One region of the Geobacillus sp. B4113_201601 genome, then DNA from elsewhere that is predicted to be linked to it. Evidence: riboswitches for the same ligand, from Rfam matches in the RefSeq annotation. Region 1 holds a riboswitch; each other region holds the start of a gene.

Region 1 (5,122 bases):
AATCATCGCATCATGAACGCCAAACGGGGAACCGCAGACGATTTCGACTGCTGGATGGCGCTGTTTCGCCAGCTCGAGCGCCGCCGGAATGTCGCGTTTGGCGTGTCCGGCCGATAGGAGCAAAAGCGGAATGACAATGATGCGCGTCGCTCCTTGGGCGACGCAACGGTCAACCCCGGTGATGATATCCGGTTCCGCCAGTTCGATAAAGCAAAGTTCTTGAATCGGGATGTCGACGGCTGCCTTGCATTGCTCGAAGAAACGGGTCGCTTCCAAGCGCGCGGCAGCGACGCGGCTGCCGTGGCTGACGTATAAAACAGCTTCCATGGCGAACCGCCTCACGATGTGGCGCCAGCGGCCGCAGAGGACCACAACAGCCGCTCATACCATTGAATGTTCGCGCGCAGCCGCACGACCTCCCCGATGATGACCATGCTCGGATTTCGCATTTGCTCGTTGGCGGCGATTTCGGCGATCGTCGCTAACGTGCCAGTGACCGTGCGTTGGGCGGAGGTCGTTCCCCATTCGATGACCGCCGCCGGTGTTTCGGGCGACTTCCCATATTTCATCAGTTGGCCGCAGATGGAGGATAAGCGCTGAATCCCCATATAAATGGCAATGGTGTCGATGCCTTTGGCTAAGCTTTCCCATTGAATTTCGTCGCCGCTTCCTTCGCGCCGGTGCCCGGTGACAAAGGCGACGCTTGAGCTGAACTCGCGATGGGTGACCGGGATGCCGGCATACGCCGCTGCGGCGATGGCAGAGGTGACACCGGGAACGATCTCAAACTCAATCCCATGCTTGACGAGCGCTTCCGCCTCTTCGCCGCCGCGCCCGAACACGAATGGATCGCCGCCTTTTAAGCGGACGACAGTTTTCCCCTTTTTGGCATGCAGGACGAGCGCGCGGTTGATCGTTTCCTGCTGCATGGCGTGGCAGCCGGGCAGCTTCCCGCAAAAGATCAATTCAGCGTCCGGCTTGGCGTATGACAACAACTCTTCGTTAATGAGACGGTCGTACAAAATGACATCCGCCCGTTGAATGCATGTTAGTCCTTTGACGGTGATCAGTTCCGGATCGCCAGGGCCGGCGCCGACAAGGTAGACTTTTCCCATCGTTGTTTCCGCCCCTTCGTGCATGATTCAGCCAACCGCCGGAGCGCGGCGTGAATGCCTAGCTGTGCTTTTTATTGTACATCGTTTGCTTTTGTGCGCAAACGACTTTGGCAAATGTTCTTCCGTTCTTTTGAGCAAAGGAGGAACAATCAGTCCGCCTTCGCTGCCGGGATCATTCTCCGTTCGCGCAAATAAGCGAGCACTTGCTCGACGCATTCTTCGACCGAATAGCGGTCGGTTTCGATCGTCAGCTCCGGCGCTGTCGGCGCTTCGTACGGCGAGTCGATGCCGGTAAATTCGCGAATTTCCCCGCGGCGCGCTTTTTCGTACAGCCCTTTTGGGTCGCGTTTTTCACATTCTTCAAGCGGACAGCTAACATAAATTTCGATAAACTCGTCCTCGTCGACGAGACGGCGGACGAGCGCCCGGTCTTCGGCAAACGGGGAAATAAAGGCGGTTAGAACAAACTGGCCGCTGTCGACAAACAGTTTGGCCACTTCACCGATGCGGCGGATGTTTTCCGTCCGGTCGGCGGCGGAAAAGCCGAGGTCTTTGTTGAGCCCGTGGCGGATGTTGTCACCGTCTAATACGTAGTTTTGAATGCCGAGCTCAAACAGCCGTCTGGAAACGGCGTTCGCCACCGTTGATTTGCCGGAGCCGGACAGCCCGGTGAACCAAAGGATGGCGCTATGATGGCTGTTGCGCTCGCGCCGGTCTTGTTTCGTGACCGATGTTTGATGCCAAACGATGTTCGTGCTCATGACGCTCCTCCTTTACCGCGTTGACGGGGTGACCGCTTCGCGCTGTTGCAATCCTTTGATCAAGACGGCGGCGACTTCCGGGCGGCTGAACGTGCTTGGCGGCACTTGGCCGTTGCGAAGCATTTCACGAACTTTCGTGCCGGAAAGAACGACATGATGCTCAGCATCATGCGGGCACGTTTTCGTTGACGCCATGCCTTCGCATTTCGTGCAATAAAAGCTATGTTCGAAAAAGAGCGGCGTGATCCCGAGCTCTTCGGCCGTAAAGTTCGAGAAGATTTTTTGTGCGTCATACGTGCCGTAGTAATTGCCGACACCGGCGTGGTCGCGGCCGACGATGAAGTGCGTGCAGCCGAAGTTTTTGCGCACCATGGCATGGAAAATGGCCTCGCGCGGTCCGGCATAGCGCATGGCCGCTTGGAAGACGCCAAGGAAGACGCGGTCTTTCGGATAATAGTTTTCCAGCAGCACTTGGTAGCTTTCCATCCGGATGTCAGCCGGAATGTCATCTGCTTTCGTTTCACCGACGAGCGGGTTTAAAAACAAGCCGTCGACGATCTCAAGCGCGCATTTTTGAATGTATTCGTGAGCGCGGTGAACCGGGTTGCGCGTTTGGAAGCCGACAACGGTGTTCCAGCCGAGTTCGGCAAACCGCTTCCGCGTTTCGGCCGGATCGAAATAAAACGCGGCGAACGGTCCTTTATCGGTCCGTTTGACAAGCGTGACTTCCCCGCCGACGTACACATCCGGTTTTTCAAACAGTTTGCGCACGCCAGGGTGGGCGAGTTCATCCGTTTTGTAAACGAACGTGGCTTCTTTTGTTTTGTCCGGGCGGTACATATCAGCGATTTCGATGACGCCGTACACGTCGCCGTTATAAACGAGCTTCGCTTTATCGCCGACGGCAAGTTCTTTCGCTTTCTCCTCCGTCACCGCGAGCGTGATCGGAATGCTCCAGACGGTGCCGTCAGCGAGGCGCATCGTATCCACAACCGCGTCGTAGTCCGCTTTCGTTAAAAAGCCGGTGAGCGGGCTGTACGCCCCCGTGCCGATCAATTCCAAATCGCTTAATTCCGCTTTCGACAGTTCGATCGTTTTGGATGCTTCGTCAAGCGGATAATCGGGATTCCAACGATTGATTAATGTGCCGCCATGCGGGATGCTTACGCTCATGTTCATAACCTCCTAGATTGATAGACTGAAAAATCGCTTACATGCCGCCATGTTCATGGCGAAGAAAAAGGAAATGAGAAACGCAATCGCAAGGAGCATACGATGGGTTCCTCCTATGTGAGATGGAGCCCGCACTCGGTCTTCCCTTGGCCGGCCCAGCGCCCGGAGCGCAAATCGTTCGGATCGACTGCCGGCGCTGTACACGGAGCGCAGCCGATGCTCGGGTAGCCGCGGTCATGAAGCACGTTGTACGGAAGATCGTGCTTATACACGTAGTTCCATACGTCTTTCCATGTCCAATGAATGAGCGGACAGACTTTGACCGAACGGAATTTGTCATCCTTATTGATGTATTCGACATGGCGCCGCGTCGGCGATTGTTCGCGGCGCAAGCCGGAAATCCAGGCGGTCACCCCGGTCAGCGCTTCACGCAGCGGAATGACTTTGCGCAGCTCGCAACATTTGTTCGGATCGCGCTTCCATAGTTCATCGCCAAACTGGGCGGCTTGTTGTTCCAACGTCAGTGACGGGCGTTTCATCACGATGCGGAGCGAAGGATATTTTTCTTTCACTTTTTCGATCGTGTCATACGTTTCTTGAAAATGCAGGCCCGTGTCGAGAAAGACGATTTCCGCATCCGGTTTCACTTGGGAAATCAGATCGATCAGCACGATGCCTTCGATGCCAAAGCTACAGGCGTACACCATTTCATCACCGTACTCGCGGTACGCCCAAGCGAGAACGTCAAGCGCTCCTTTTGTTTCATTGTCAGACGGAAAAGACGGTTTTTCTGCCGTTTCCCACTGATCGTACGTGAGCATCGTTTTTCCCTCCTTATAAAACCAAAGAAAATCAACGTGATTAGTTGGATATTTACTCAGCAAGCGGCAGCTCGGCGACAAAAATGCCCTTCCCATTTTGATTGTGGAAAGAGCGGAAGAATTAGCGCCGCCTTATCTTTCAAAATGGAACCCATTTTGCTGGAATTGGCACCTTGCTAGCCAGAGCAGGTTGCCGGAGTTCATCGGGCCAGTCCCTCCCTCGCTCTTGATAAGCGTATGCAATGATGGAATTGATTAAAATTTTAGCACAATTGCCGCCGATGTCAATCCTAGTTTTTCGATGGGAATTATGTTTATCGTGGCGGGCAAGCGCCTTTGGATCATGGCTGGCCGGTGCGTCATGTCAGCGAACCCCGCGGTTCGGCGGAAAGACGCCCCGTTTTCCGCCCTTCAAAACCGCGCGTCCTTACGACCGGCAAGCCTTTACTTTTTGCGCAGATTCCCGAGTTCTTCCACAATGGCTTGCATTTCACTCGGACTGAACGCCTCGCGTTTCATCACCATCTCGAAAATCTCTTTCAATTCATCGTACCATTCCTCGGAAAAATGTGATGGCTTCATCGCTTCCCAATTGAGCATTTTTAATTTTTGTTTCAATTGGTCAATCATGTATTCGACGTTTTCCGCCGACGGTTTGGATAAGTCCATGATTCGCGCTCCTTTCATAACGGTTATCATGTATTGTACCACACCGGCGCTGAAAAGCGGGAGAGAAGATCGTCTGTTGCCCAGCCGAGAAACAGACGGTATGGTAAAATGGAGAGGTGGGCCTGTGCGGTGAAAGAGAGGCTAGGCCGGCGAGAAAAAAGAAACAATACCGAATGAAACGATGTTCATCACGATGGCGAAAGGGAGGCCGTTTCGGATGGTGAAAGTGCTGTTCGTTTGTCTTGGAAACATCTGCCGTTCGCCGATGGCGGAAGCTGTTTTTCGCCATTTGGTGAAAGAGCGGGGACTAGAGCATGTCATCACCGTTGATTCGGCGGGAACGGGCAGCTGGCATGTGGGAGAACCACCGCATGCGGGAACGCGGCGAATTTTAAGCGAGAACAAGATCGATTATTCCGGCATCCGCGCCCGGCAAGTCGCCCGCCGCGACTTGGAGGAGTTCGATTATATCATCGCCATGGATGCCACCAATTTGAACGATTTGCGGCGGTTGGCCGGCCCCCGGTCGAGAGCGGTGATCGCTCGGCTGCTCGATTTCGTGCCGGAACGGGAAACGGACGAC
Region 2 (5,122 bases), on a different contig from region 1:
ATAGCCGCCAACGCCCACGGACGCACGAGAGCGCCCGTCCCCGGCGGAAAATGAAGCCGCCGTTCGCAACGCTTGCTTCAATTTGGCGGGCTCAAGCGGCTTCACAAGCAAATCGACGCATTGCCAGTCGATGGCTTGCTTCGCCCGTGCGAATGTCGCCTCCGCGGTTGCGGCAATCACGCGCTGGCAAAACAGGCGGATGCAAGATGCCGCTTTCCCCCACTGTTCATACGGAATCATATCCAATTCGACGTACAATAGCTCCGGCGCTTCCCGCTCCAGCAGCGCCATCATCTCCTCGACCGTAGCCGCCGTATATACTTGCTCAATCGGCAAGGAATACGCGGACACGAGCCAGCGGATCGCTTCTCGTTCCTTGTCGTCCCGTTCGGCAATGACGAGTTTCATCTTCTCACCGCCTTAGCTGCTTGATGAAATGGTTCAGGCAACGTGTTCAGCGAATGTGTTCGGCGCTGCTTTGCAAACGTCGAAAGTCAACTGCCCCCATGGTGCCTGCACCTAAGTGAGGGGTCTCCTTGCCAACATTGGAGATGAAGAAGGATTTCGAAGCAAAAAGCAGCGGCGAGCGCCACGGTTTTTCCGCCTTCATCCACGAGCGGGTTGACTTCGCAAAGATCGACGCTGATCGTGTTCGGATGAGAAACGACGCGGCGGATGAGCGCGCGCACCAGCGATGGTGCGAGTCCAAACGGCGACGGCGCGCTCACCCCCGGCGCGGCGGCAGCGCTGATCGCATCCATGCAAATGGTCAACATCACGCCGTCATACGCTGAGGCAAATCGTTCGATCTGTTCATACGCTGCCTCCATCGGCCCCGCAGTCAGCTGTTCTTCCAGCATGTACTCGCATCCGTACCGCTGTGCATCCGCAAACAGCGCCGCCGTGTTGCCGAGCTTCTGAATGCCTAAGCAGCAATACCCTACCTGTTTGTCCTCATCCAAAATTTGCCGAAACATCGTCCCGGATGTCGGCCCGTTATCATACGGCCGCAAATCGAAATGAGCGTCAATGTTGATGATGCCAAGGCGGGCGTTCGGCCCAAGCGCTTCACGGACGCCCAAATAATGGCCATACGCCGTCTCATGGCCGCCGCCGATCACCACCGGCACCGCGCCACTTCGCAGCAGGCGGGCGACGGCTTTGCCGAGTTCGGCTTGGCTTTGTTCGAGCTGTCCGTCCACGCAAACGACATCGCCGGCATCAAAGATGGACGCGCCTTGCGGAAGATGCCATGGCAGCCGGCCCAACGCCGCTTTCACAGCGGCCGGCGCCTCTTTCGCCCCTTGACGGCCTTGGTTGCGGCGCACGCCCTCGTCGCAGGCAAAGCCGATGAGAGCCGCTGCTCGTTCCATCGGCGCCAACGGCTGCGATAAATCCAACAGGCGGATGCGCTGATGGAGGCGAAACGCCCGTTCATCGCTCACACTGTCCACCCTCCCCGTCCAGCGACTTTGCTCGGGTTGTTGATACATCGAACCATCTCCTTTCGACGATCAGCTACCTGTTTCTTTCGCTGCCGCTTTGCCGTTCTCCTTCTTGCAGGGGCAGAAAGAGGAAATCGCCTCTTTCCCGCGAATAAAAGAATACAGATCGACAACAGAAAGGGGGACACAGCATGAAATCAACCGTCAACTTACATGACGTCATCGCCGGCCAAAGCGCGCCGCCGCCGTGCGATACAACGCTCGGCGTTCGCTTGACAGAAGCCCGGGACGGCTATGCGAAAGGAGTATGGAAGGTAAGCGAATCGCTGCTCAACGGCAACGGCGTCATTATGGGCGGGTTTGTCGGCGCAGCTGCGGATATTGTGATGGCGTATGCGGTGACGACCTTGCTTCGCGATAACCAAATGCACGCTTCGATCAATTTGCACACGACGTTTCATCGTCCGCTGGAAGCGGGGGAAGCGGAAATCGAGGCGCTAGTGGAAAAACCCGGGCGAACGGTCGTTTATGTGACCGCCACCGTGCGGCAAAGCGGCAAAGAGGTGGCGAGCGCCACGTCATCCGTGATCATCATGGAAAAACGATGAAGGTCATTCGTGCGAGCGGGTCATGGGCAGGATTCCGAAAGAAGGCCAAACAGGCTGGTGAAAAGCGGTTGTTTCTTTCGGACAATGGGGGGAGCGTGTGAAAGACGATTCTGACGCGACAAGGCTTTTCTATTTAAGAAGCGAGGCCGGTAAGCGGCCTGTTTCCTTAAATCACCGCCCCTCAAAACCTACTGGAAAGAAAGCGGCATTTCGGACAACGACTCCGGACGCCTTGGCTCTTCACAACGGGCAGGGGGAATGATGATGGGCTTTGCCCGCCAGCGCGAGCCGAACTGCAGGGGGCGCTCAGTTCCTAACCGCCCCCAGTGACAAAGCGCCGAAGAAAGCGCTGTCAAAAAACAGCGGCTTTTCGGCGCTTTCCGTTGCTTGTTAAGAGCGGACAAACGTTTTCGGCATCACGACGGCGACGACTTGCCCGCGGGCGCATAATTCACCGTTCGCAAACACTTCGGTGTCAACTTGCCATTTTTTCGGGTGAATTTCCGTCACCGTGCCGATGGCCACAAGCGGCACCCCGTGCGGCGTCGGTTTGAGAAAATCGACGTGCAGCGAAGCGGTGACAAAGCGCGGCGGCGTCTCCCCGCTACCCGGCTCATGGCCGTTTTTCCGGTGCAGCGCCAGCGCTGCTGAACCAGTACCGTGGCAGTCGATGAGCGAGGCGATCAATCCACCGTATACAAACCCAGGGATGGCAGTATGTTCGGGGCGCGGCGTGTATACGGTCACCGTCTTGTCCCCTTGCCATCCGGTGCGGAAATGGTGGCCCGTCTCATTCAAACGGCCGCAGCCATAGCACCAAGCGAATTCCTCCGGATAGTCGTCTTGAATGGCGTGAACGATCGTTTCTTCCATGACATCTCCTCCCCTCTTTATTCTTAGTATATCATCCAATTGAAAAAGTCTCGACCCTAAAGCGCACTTTTTGCCCTAAAGTTGCTGTCCATGCTACAATGACCGTCATGAACAACGAAGTGGCTCCATCAGGAATCATTCCCACATGTCAGCCCACACACGGACTGCCATCCGTACAAAACGAAGCTGACAGGACCTATAAGGATGGTGATTTCGGGAAAAATACGGATGGCCACCCATTTTCTATAAAAATGCCGAACTGACGCGGATTTTCATCCTTGGGTGGAGGGCAAACCGTTGCCCATGGAACTTTCCGTGAAAATGCCGAACTGACGCGAGATTTTCACGCCTCGGTGGAGGGCAGATCACACTGCCCATGAAACTTTTCTGATTAAAAAGGCCGCCCATTGGTGTGTGACAGCGGTTTTTCACCGGCCTTCTATGCCACCGGTCGATGTGCGGTCAAGGCAAAAAAATAGAAAGAGGCGCCAGCCACGCTCTGACGCCCAAAGCCCGATCGATGCAAAATCGCGGGCTGCCTGTTTTCATTCTTCTTATCGTTCCGGTTCGTAAAATTCGATCCATTCCCCGTCCGGGCCGAGGAAAAACAAATATTTCGCCCCGTTCGGAAGCGCGGTAATGTCCTCCCAAACGAGCGGAACGCCAAGCGACACGAGCCGCTCTTTCTCCTGTTCAATGCCTTCGACCGTAAATGCGACGTGATGCACTTTTCCTTCCGTCGGCAAATCCGGATTGTATCCTTCGATGAGCTCAACGATGACTTGGCCGTCAAGCCCCAAAAACGCCAGTTTCATCGTCCCGTTCGTATGAATCATCTCGCTGAGCAGCTCGAGGCCGACGACGTTTTGATAAAATACTTTCGATGTTTCAATATCTTTCACTTGGATGCCGACGTGTTCAAATTTTTTGACTGCCATCCGCTGTTCTTCCTTTCTCTCACGTTCTACGATTCAATGGAAAACACAGCCCGCAAATACGGGGTCATTGACGGTGGAAAACGTATTTTTTCCTAGCCCCTGCCATAGATAGCGATCAAGGGCGTACGCCCCCTCCGCTTTCCATCCCTCCGCCTCATCGTTCGTCAGCACGAGGGAAACCATCGTTCCTTGGGTTTCCCATACAGGTGGACATAGCCGTCCCCGCAGTCGATATGCACGACCGCCTAGCGATCGAACCGGATGAGCTCCGTCCGCACGCAGCGCATGACGTGAACGGGAAACGTCGCCGCCACCACATGCGCCGCCATGCAAGCGCGGAGCGACAGTCGTTCCGCCACGCCCCCTCACCTCCCATCATCAAAAACCCCCTTCCGCCTCGGAATGACGCGAAAGGGGGTGGCCGTTCTTATCATCCAAAGCGACATCGCTTTGCGGGTGTTAGCACCTTGCCAGCGGCAGGTTGCTGTGGGGTCATCAAGCCCGTTCTCTCGCCCACTCTTGATAAGACGTATGCAATTTGTCTTCTATCTTATCATACATCATCAAAGGCGGCAATCGTCATTGTTCGACTTCCGGTTGCTCGGACGTGACGCCGACATCTTTCCACGTCAGTTTCGAGCCCGGATCGACCGTAAAGTTGGCGACGCGGTTGTTAACCGCAAGGATGGAGAAGCGATACAGCGTCGGAATGACCGGAACTTCTTCGTTCATCAGCTGTTGCCATTCACTGTAAATTTTCCGGCGATATTCTTTGTCAAACGCCTGCTCCGAATGGCCTTTTTCCAACAGTTCATCGTTTTTCTCATTGACCCAGCGCGAGTAGTTGAACATGACGTTCCGTCCATACAATCCGTATGGATCGACGTCCGTGCCCGTCGCCCACGCGGCTGCGTAAACGTCCACTTTCGGATCATCTTTTTTGACCATATCATAGAAAGAGTTGAACTCCGCCAAGCGTCCGTCCACAAGCTGAACATCGAGACCCACATCTTTCCAGCATTGCATATAAAACTTGGCCAACGGTTCAGCGATGTCCCCGCCGCTCATCGCCAAGAAGTTGATCTTGAATTTTTTGCCGTTCGGATCTTCGCGGAGGCCATCGCCATCCACATCTTTATATCCCGCTTCATCCAGCAATTGTTTCGCTTTTTCCGGATTGTACGTATACCCTTTGATCGAATTGTCATGGTAGCCCGGGAACGACGGCGGAATGAGCGTGTTCGCCGGGAAGCGTAAG
Region 3 (5,122 bases), on a different contig from region 1:
ATGGTGCCCATGGCGCCGTCGATGACAAGAATTTTTCGCTGCAGCTGTTGTTCGAAGATGAGGTCAGCCATGCACAACCTTCCTTTCTTTCGCGGCCGCTTCTTTTTCGTGAATGTAGCGGACGAGCTCCACCGTCATGTCGTAGCGCAAAAACGGCGTAATGAAATAAATGCCGTGAAACAAGTCGAACGCCGCATCAATGAGCGCTTTGGCGATGGCGATTCCTTCGCGCGCCGCCCGCACCGGGTCGTCGCCGCAGGCGGCCATGCGGGCGCGAATATCGTCGGACAGCGTAATGCCCGGCACCTCATGATGCAAAAACTCGGCGTTGCGCGCGCTCACAAGCGGCATAATGCCGATGTAAATCGGCGCATTCAAATGTTTCGTCGCTTCGTGCACGGCCATGATTTTCTCTTCCGAGTAAACCGGTTGAGTCAAGAAATAATGGGCGCCGCACTGAATTTTTTTCTCCATCCGCTCAACGGCCTTATCCAAATGGCGGACATTCGGATTGAACGCCGCGCCGATCGAGAAGTTCGTTTTTTGTCCGAGCGGTTTGCCCGAATACGACAATCCCTCATTAAACTGGCGGATCAAGCGGATTAAATCAAACGACGATAAATCGTACACCGATGTCGCTCCCGGAAAGTCGCCGATTTTTGACGGGTCGCCGGTAATGGCGAGCACGTCGGTGATGCCGAGCGTATGCAGGCCCATCAAGTGTGACTGCAGGCCGATCAAGTTGCGGTCGCGGCACGTAATATGCACGAGCGGGCGGACGCCGAGCCGCTCTTTGATGATGGCCGCGACGGCGGCGTTGCTGATGCGCGGCGTGGCGAGCGAGTTGTCGGCCAGCGTCAGCGCGTCAATGCCGGCGTCATGGAGCGCTTTCGCCCCGGCGAGAAATTTGTCAATGCCCAATTTTTTCGGGGGATCGAGCTCGACGATCACCGAGCGGCGGGCGCGGACAAGTTCGGGAAGCGGCGTCGCTGATGATGGAATGTCGGATTGGACCGACACCGGCACGGCGCGTCGTTTGACCGTTTTTTCCGTTACCGGCGTCCGGTCTTGCAGCGCCCGCGCCATCGCTTCAATATGGTTCGGCGTCGTGCCGCAGCATCCGCCGAGCAGCCGCACCCCTTGGTCGCGAAACGCTTTCGCCGTTTCCTCGAAGTATTCGGCATTCGTCTCATAGACGAGCCGGCCATCGCGATAGTCGGGGAGGCTCGCGTTCGGGTACGCCGATAAAAAGGCGCGCGTTGGCAGCGGCACTTCCTCGAGCGATTGAAGCATATAGTACGGCCCGAGCCGGCAGTTGAGCCCGACGACATCGGCGCCAAGCGCTTCTAAGCGGGCGAGGGCGTCAGCGAGCGGCGTGCCGTCTTGCAAGACGCCCACTTCATGGAGCGACACATGGGCGATGACCGGCAAGTCCGTCTCTTTGCGGGCGATGGCGAGCACCGTCTCCAACTCTTCTAAATCGTAATACGTCTCGAGCAGCACGCCGTCCACTCCCTCCGCCAGCAAGACAAACAGCTGCTCGCGGAACGTCCGCTTCACTTCATCAAGCGGCACGGCGCTTTTGTTTAACGTGCGCAGCCCGCCAATGGTCCCGAGCACGTACGCCCGACCGTTGGCGGCTTGCCTAGCGAGCCGCACCGCCGCCCGGTTGATGGCCGGCACCTCATCTTGCAAGCCGTAGCGGGCGAGTTTCACATAGTTGGCGCCGTAGGTATTCGTCTGGATGACGTCGGCGCCTGCCGCGATATAGGCTTCGTGAATATGGACGATGTCTTCCGGTTTCGATAGATTCAATTCTTCAAAACAACGGTCAACGCCATGCGAATAGAGAAGCGTCCCCATCGCCCCATCGGCGATCAGCACGCGTTGTTTCAACTCATCAAGCAATCCCACGTTCCATTTCCCCCGTTTCTTGGCAAGTAAAAGAAAAAAGCCTTCTAAGAAGAAGACTTTCCGTTCGCTTCTTCTTATCTTCCAGGCTGCTGCCTGTCTGGATTTAGCACCTTGGCCGCCCGCCAGGTTGCTGAGGGTTCACCGGGCCAGTCCCTCCCCCTCTCTTGATAAGAAAATTCGTATCCAATTGTATCGTCCCGTTTGGGTGATTACTATATAATTTAATGTATTTTTTGAAATTATTCAATACAGTGAAGCAAGAAATTTGCCAAAGATTTGCCCGATCAAGGGAGAAGGAACTCTTGTATGATTGCAAAAATCGGAAATAGCGCTACAAACACCTGCCGCCATGCGGGCAATCGGTGTTTTCTCTTTGCTTGCCAATCGAACGTTCAGCAGGGAAAGACATTCTCCAGTGGCCGATGTTCAACGAAGCCATGCGCTGTTTTCCGATTGAGGCTGGTGAAAAACCGTTGTCACACACCAATCAGAGGCATTTTCATTCAGAAAAGTTCCATGAGCAGCGCGACTTGCCCTCCACCCAGGCATGAAAATCTCGCGTCAGGCCGGCATTTTCATTCAGAAAAGAAAGTGGATTCCACTAAGTCTCTCTAATTGAGAAATAGGTGAAATCAGTAGTATGTTGCACTAAGTCCACCGACCTCTATTGTGTTTTGGCTATTGAACATCTCCTTGCGCTGACACCAATTTCTTACCAATCGCTTTTTTGCTTAGTTCATCACCATAACGTGCACTTCTCTGAACAGGTGTAGGCAAAAAATGATTTGTTCCTATTCTTTCGTGGATGCATAAGTTAAGGCATGTCATGAAATACAACTTTTAGTGAAGAGCCTTTTGTTTCGATAGCACAAAAAATGTCGAAATATGTTAAAAAAAGACGAAAAACGTCAACTCATTTCTCTTTTTTTTTAATTTTTTTTTAAGAGTCAAAGTGTATAATAAAAAATGGATGATGTTAACAAGGAATTTAATAGAAATGGCGTCACAGACAGGAGTGAAATAGATGAAACGATGGTCGTGGCCGTATTTTATTCTCATTAGCCTGCCGTTTGTGTTGTTTATTGTCCTTGCCTTTGGTTTAAAAGCGGCTAAGATGCCAATGTGGGGAAAAATCGCATTGATTGCGGCCGTTCTTGTTTATGGGATCGTTTATTCGCGTTTATTGCGGAAAATAAAATAAAGTCCGATCGGATTTGAAATACGAGTAGTTCACGCTTATTGCCAGAACGCTCGGCGTGTCGCAAGCAGTTGCTACAACTGTTGTTTCGATCGTGCTGACCGGCTCCACGCTCGTTTCGATGATTCTTGGAATTACTGCGATTTTGTCAGGCGGAGTCGATGCCATTTTGGAAATTGGCTGGTCAGCGTTTGTAGCAACGGTGAAAAAAATAGTGGCTGAGCGGGAACAAAAAGCGGCTATTGCATGGTAACATGGAAACCGGCAGGGGGAGAAAGGCCCCCTGCCGTTCCTATGAGATGAAAGGGGGAAGAGCCGTGAGACTCGTATGGCTATGGTATCTCCAAAAACAGCGAAGCAGTATCGCCCCTTTACAGCGAAAATCACCGTTTTCCCCGCGGACGACACTGTTGTTGTTGGAAGCGACGAAATGGCTCATTTCGTCGGCGCTCGTTGCAGTGATCTGTTTTCGATCGACAATGATGTTTCGTCCTGTTGTGACGATGTTGATTCTTTTCTTTTTATCGGTCGGTCCTCTAATCGGGGTTTCGCTGGAGTCAAAAGAGGCGTTGGAGCGCCGCTACCATTTTGACTATTTGCGGTTGTCTAGTGTGCGGGATGATCACGTATGGAGGCGGTTGCTAGGCCTTCACTATGCGGTGTCTTTGCTGCGTCTATCGCCGTTGTTTCTCCCTCCCTCTGTCGGCTTGATCGCCAAGTTTGGGGTGGTAGGAGCGGTGTGGGTATGGCTTGGGCAAGCGATGATGCTGCTTCTGTATGTCATATCGCATATGATGCGCGGTTCAACAACTAGAGCGGCGCGTGTATGTTCAGCTTTGTTCTTTCGCATGGCCTCATTGGCGCTCGGGTATGCTGTGCTTGCGGCGATAATGCCGCTGTTGCAATTGTCCCGCCAAGCGGTTCGGATGTATGGGTTGTCGCTTTCTTATCTTGCGCATATGGATGATTACGTTGCTCACTGGCAACAGCAATTTTATCAACGCATGGCCCACTTAGGGGAAGGATGGTCCTTTTCAAGCACTGCTTTATCACTTGTTGGAGCTGGGTTTGTACTGTTGGCTCTGCTTTGTTTTCCTTTTCTTCGTGCCTCTCATTCCAGCAAGGCGATGGATAAGCTGTATTCATGGCAGCTGCGTGCCATTGAGGTATTAGCGGTTCGCGGCACGAACAATGCGATTTTATATAAGGATCTTTGTCTGTTCATGCGCAAAGCAAAGGAGTTGGCCAAGCCGCCTTGGACGCTGTTTCTGCCAGGGGAATTGTTCTTGGTTGCTGGAGCGAATTTGCCGCTGTTGGCGGCCGTTCACAACGGAGCGATCCTTTTGTTTTTGTTTCTGTTCGAAGTATACTTGGTCATGACAGGGACGTTGCGAGCCATGACCGATGCCTTTCCAGACATTTTTCAGTTTGAAAGCGAAATGGAGCGTCTCCTTGTTTTTCGGCTTCTTTCTCCGCCTCCCCTTGGATCGTTAATTGAAGCGAAATGGACGCTGCTTGAGCGATTAGGGAGTTACCCATGCCTAATCGCATGCGGATGGCTGTTTATCGAATATATCGGATTATCGGGAGTGCATCGAGGGGTGTGGGCGGTAATCGGAGCGATACTGATGCTGCCAGCCTATCCGTTTGTTGTGAAACGGATTTTGCGCACCGATTATGAAGTGTTCTGCCTTGTTTTAGCCAGCGGTGAACAAGCGGCATTGACATCTCCGCGTGATTATGCAGGGTATATGTTGATTGCAGCCGGAAATCATTCGTTTCATCGCTTGTTAATTTACATCACCATCTTTTCATCGCTCGTTTCGGCCTTTTTTATGCTCTTGAAAGGTTGGAGTTGGGCGTGGTACAGCGGTTTGTTTGTCGTGATGCTTTACCTTGTATTGTGGCACAGTTCTCGATATGCGCGGCGCATGTGAGGGGGCATTGATGATGATCAAGCGAGCCATTCACACTCATTTCCCGTATTTTCTATTGTCACTAGGGGTGTAT

The links. A riboswitch is a leader RNA that binds a small molecule or an ion and turns the genes downstream of it on or off. The one in region 1 is predicted to bind S-adenosylmethionine.
Positions count from the first base shown of each region.
Region 2: it holds a riboswitch for S-adenosylmethionine, as region 1 does, so the genes downstream of both, B4113_RS04015 (VOC family protein) here and B4113_RS14730 (phosphoadenylyl-sulfate reductase) in region 1, are expected to answer to the same signal.
Region 3: it holds a riboswitch for S-adenosylmethionine, as region 1 does, so the genes downstream of both, B4113_RS04850 (bifunctional homocysteine S-methyltransferase/methylenetetrahydrofolate reductase) here and B4113_RS14730 (phosphoadenylyl-sulfate reductase) in region 1, are expected to answer to the same signal.

Region 1 is NZ_LQYX01000101.1:25,295-30,416, forward strand. Features, by position in the region: gene B4113_RS14710 (sirohydrochlorin chelatase) at 1-327, opposite strand, end outside; gene cobA (uroporphyrinogen-III C-methyltransferase) at 339-1,115, opposite strand; gene cysC (adenylyl-sulfate kinase) at 1,265-1,876, opposite strand; gene sat (sulfate adenylyltransferase) at 1,889-3,049, opposite strand; gene B4113_RS14730 (phosphoadenylyl-sulfate reductase) at 3,163-3,870, opposite strand; SAM riboswitch class I at 4,000-4,106, opposite strand; gene B4113_RS14735 (DUF1128 domain-containing protein) at 4,315-4,539, opposite strand; gene B4113_RS14740 (low molecular weight protein-tyrosine-phosphatase) at 4,757-5,122, shown strand, end outside.
Region 2 is NZ_LQYX01000029.1:14,718-19,839, reverse strand. Features, by position in the region: gene B4113_RS04035 (helix-turn-helix domain-containing protein) at 1-408, opposite strand, end outside; gene hutG (formimidoylglutamase) at 495-1,493, opposite strand; gene B4113_RS04025 (PaaI family thioesterase) at 1,637-2,053, shown strand; gene B4113_RS04020 (PaaI family thioesterase) at 2,444-2,926, opposite strand; gene B4113_RS04015 (VOC family protein) at 3,481-3,864, opposite strand; SAM riboswitch class I at 4,289-4,393, opposite strand; gene opp4A (oligopeptide ABC transporter substrate-binding protein) at 4,444-5,122, opposite strand, start outside.
Region 3 is NZ_LQYX01000035.1:58,821-63,942, reverse strand. Features, by position in the region: gene metH (methionine synthase) at 1-71, opposite strand, end outside; gene B4113_RS04850 (bifunctional homocysteine S-methyltransferase/methylenetetrahydrofolate reductase) at 64-1,914, opposite strand; SAM riboswitch class I at 1,986-2,088, opposite strand; gene B4113_RS20055 (hypothetical protein) at 2,939-3,115, shown strand; gene B4113_RS04845 (uberolysin/carnocyclin family circular bacteriocin) at 3,153-3,365, shown strand; gene B4113_RS04840 (hypothetical protein) at 3,430-5,049, shown strand; gene B4113_RS04835 (stage II sporulation protein M) at 5,063-5,122, shown strand, end outside.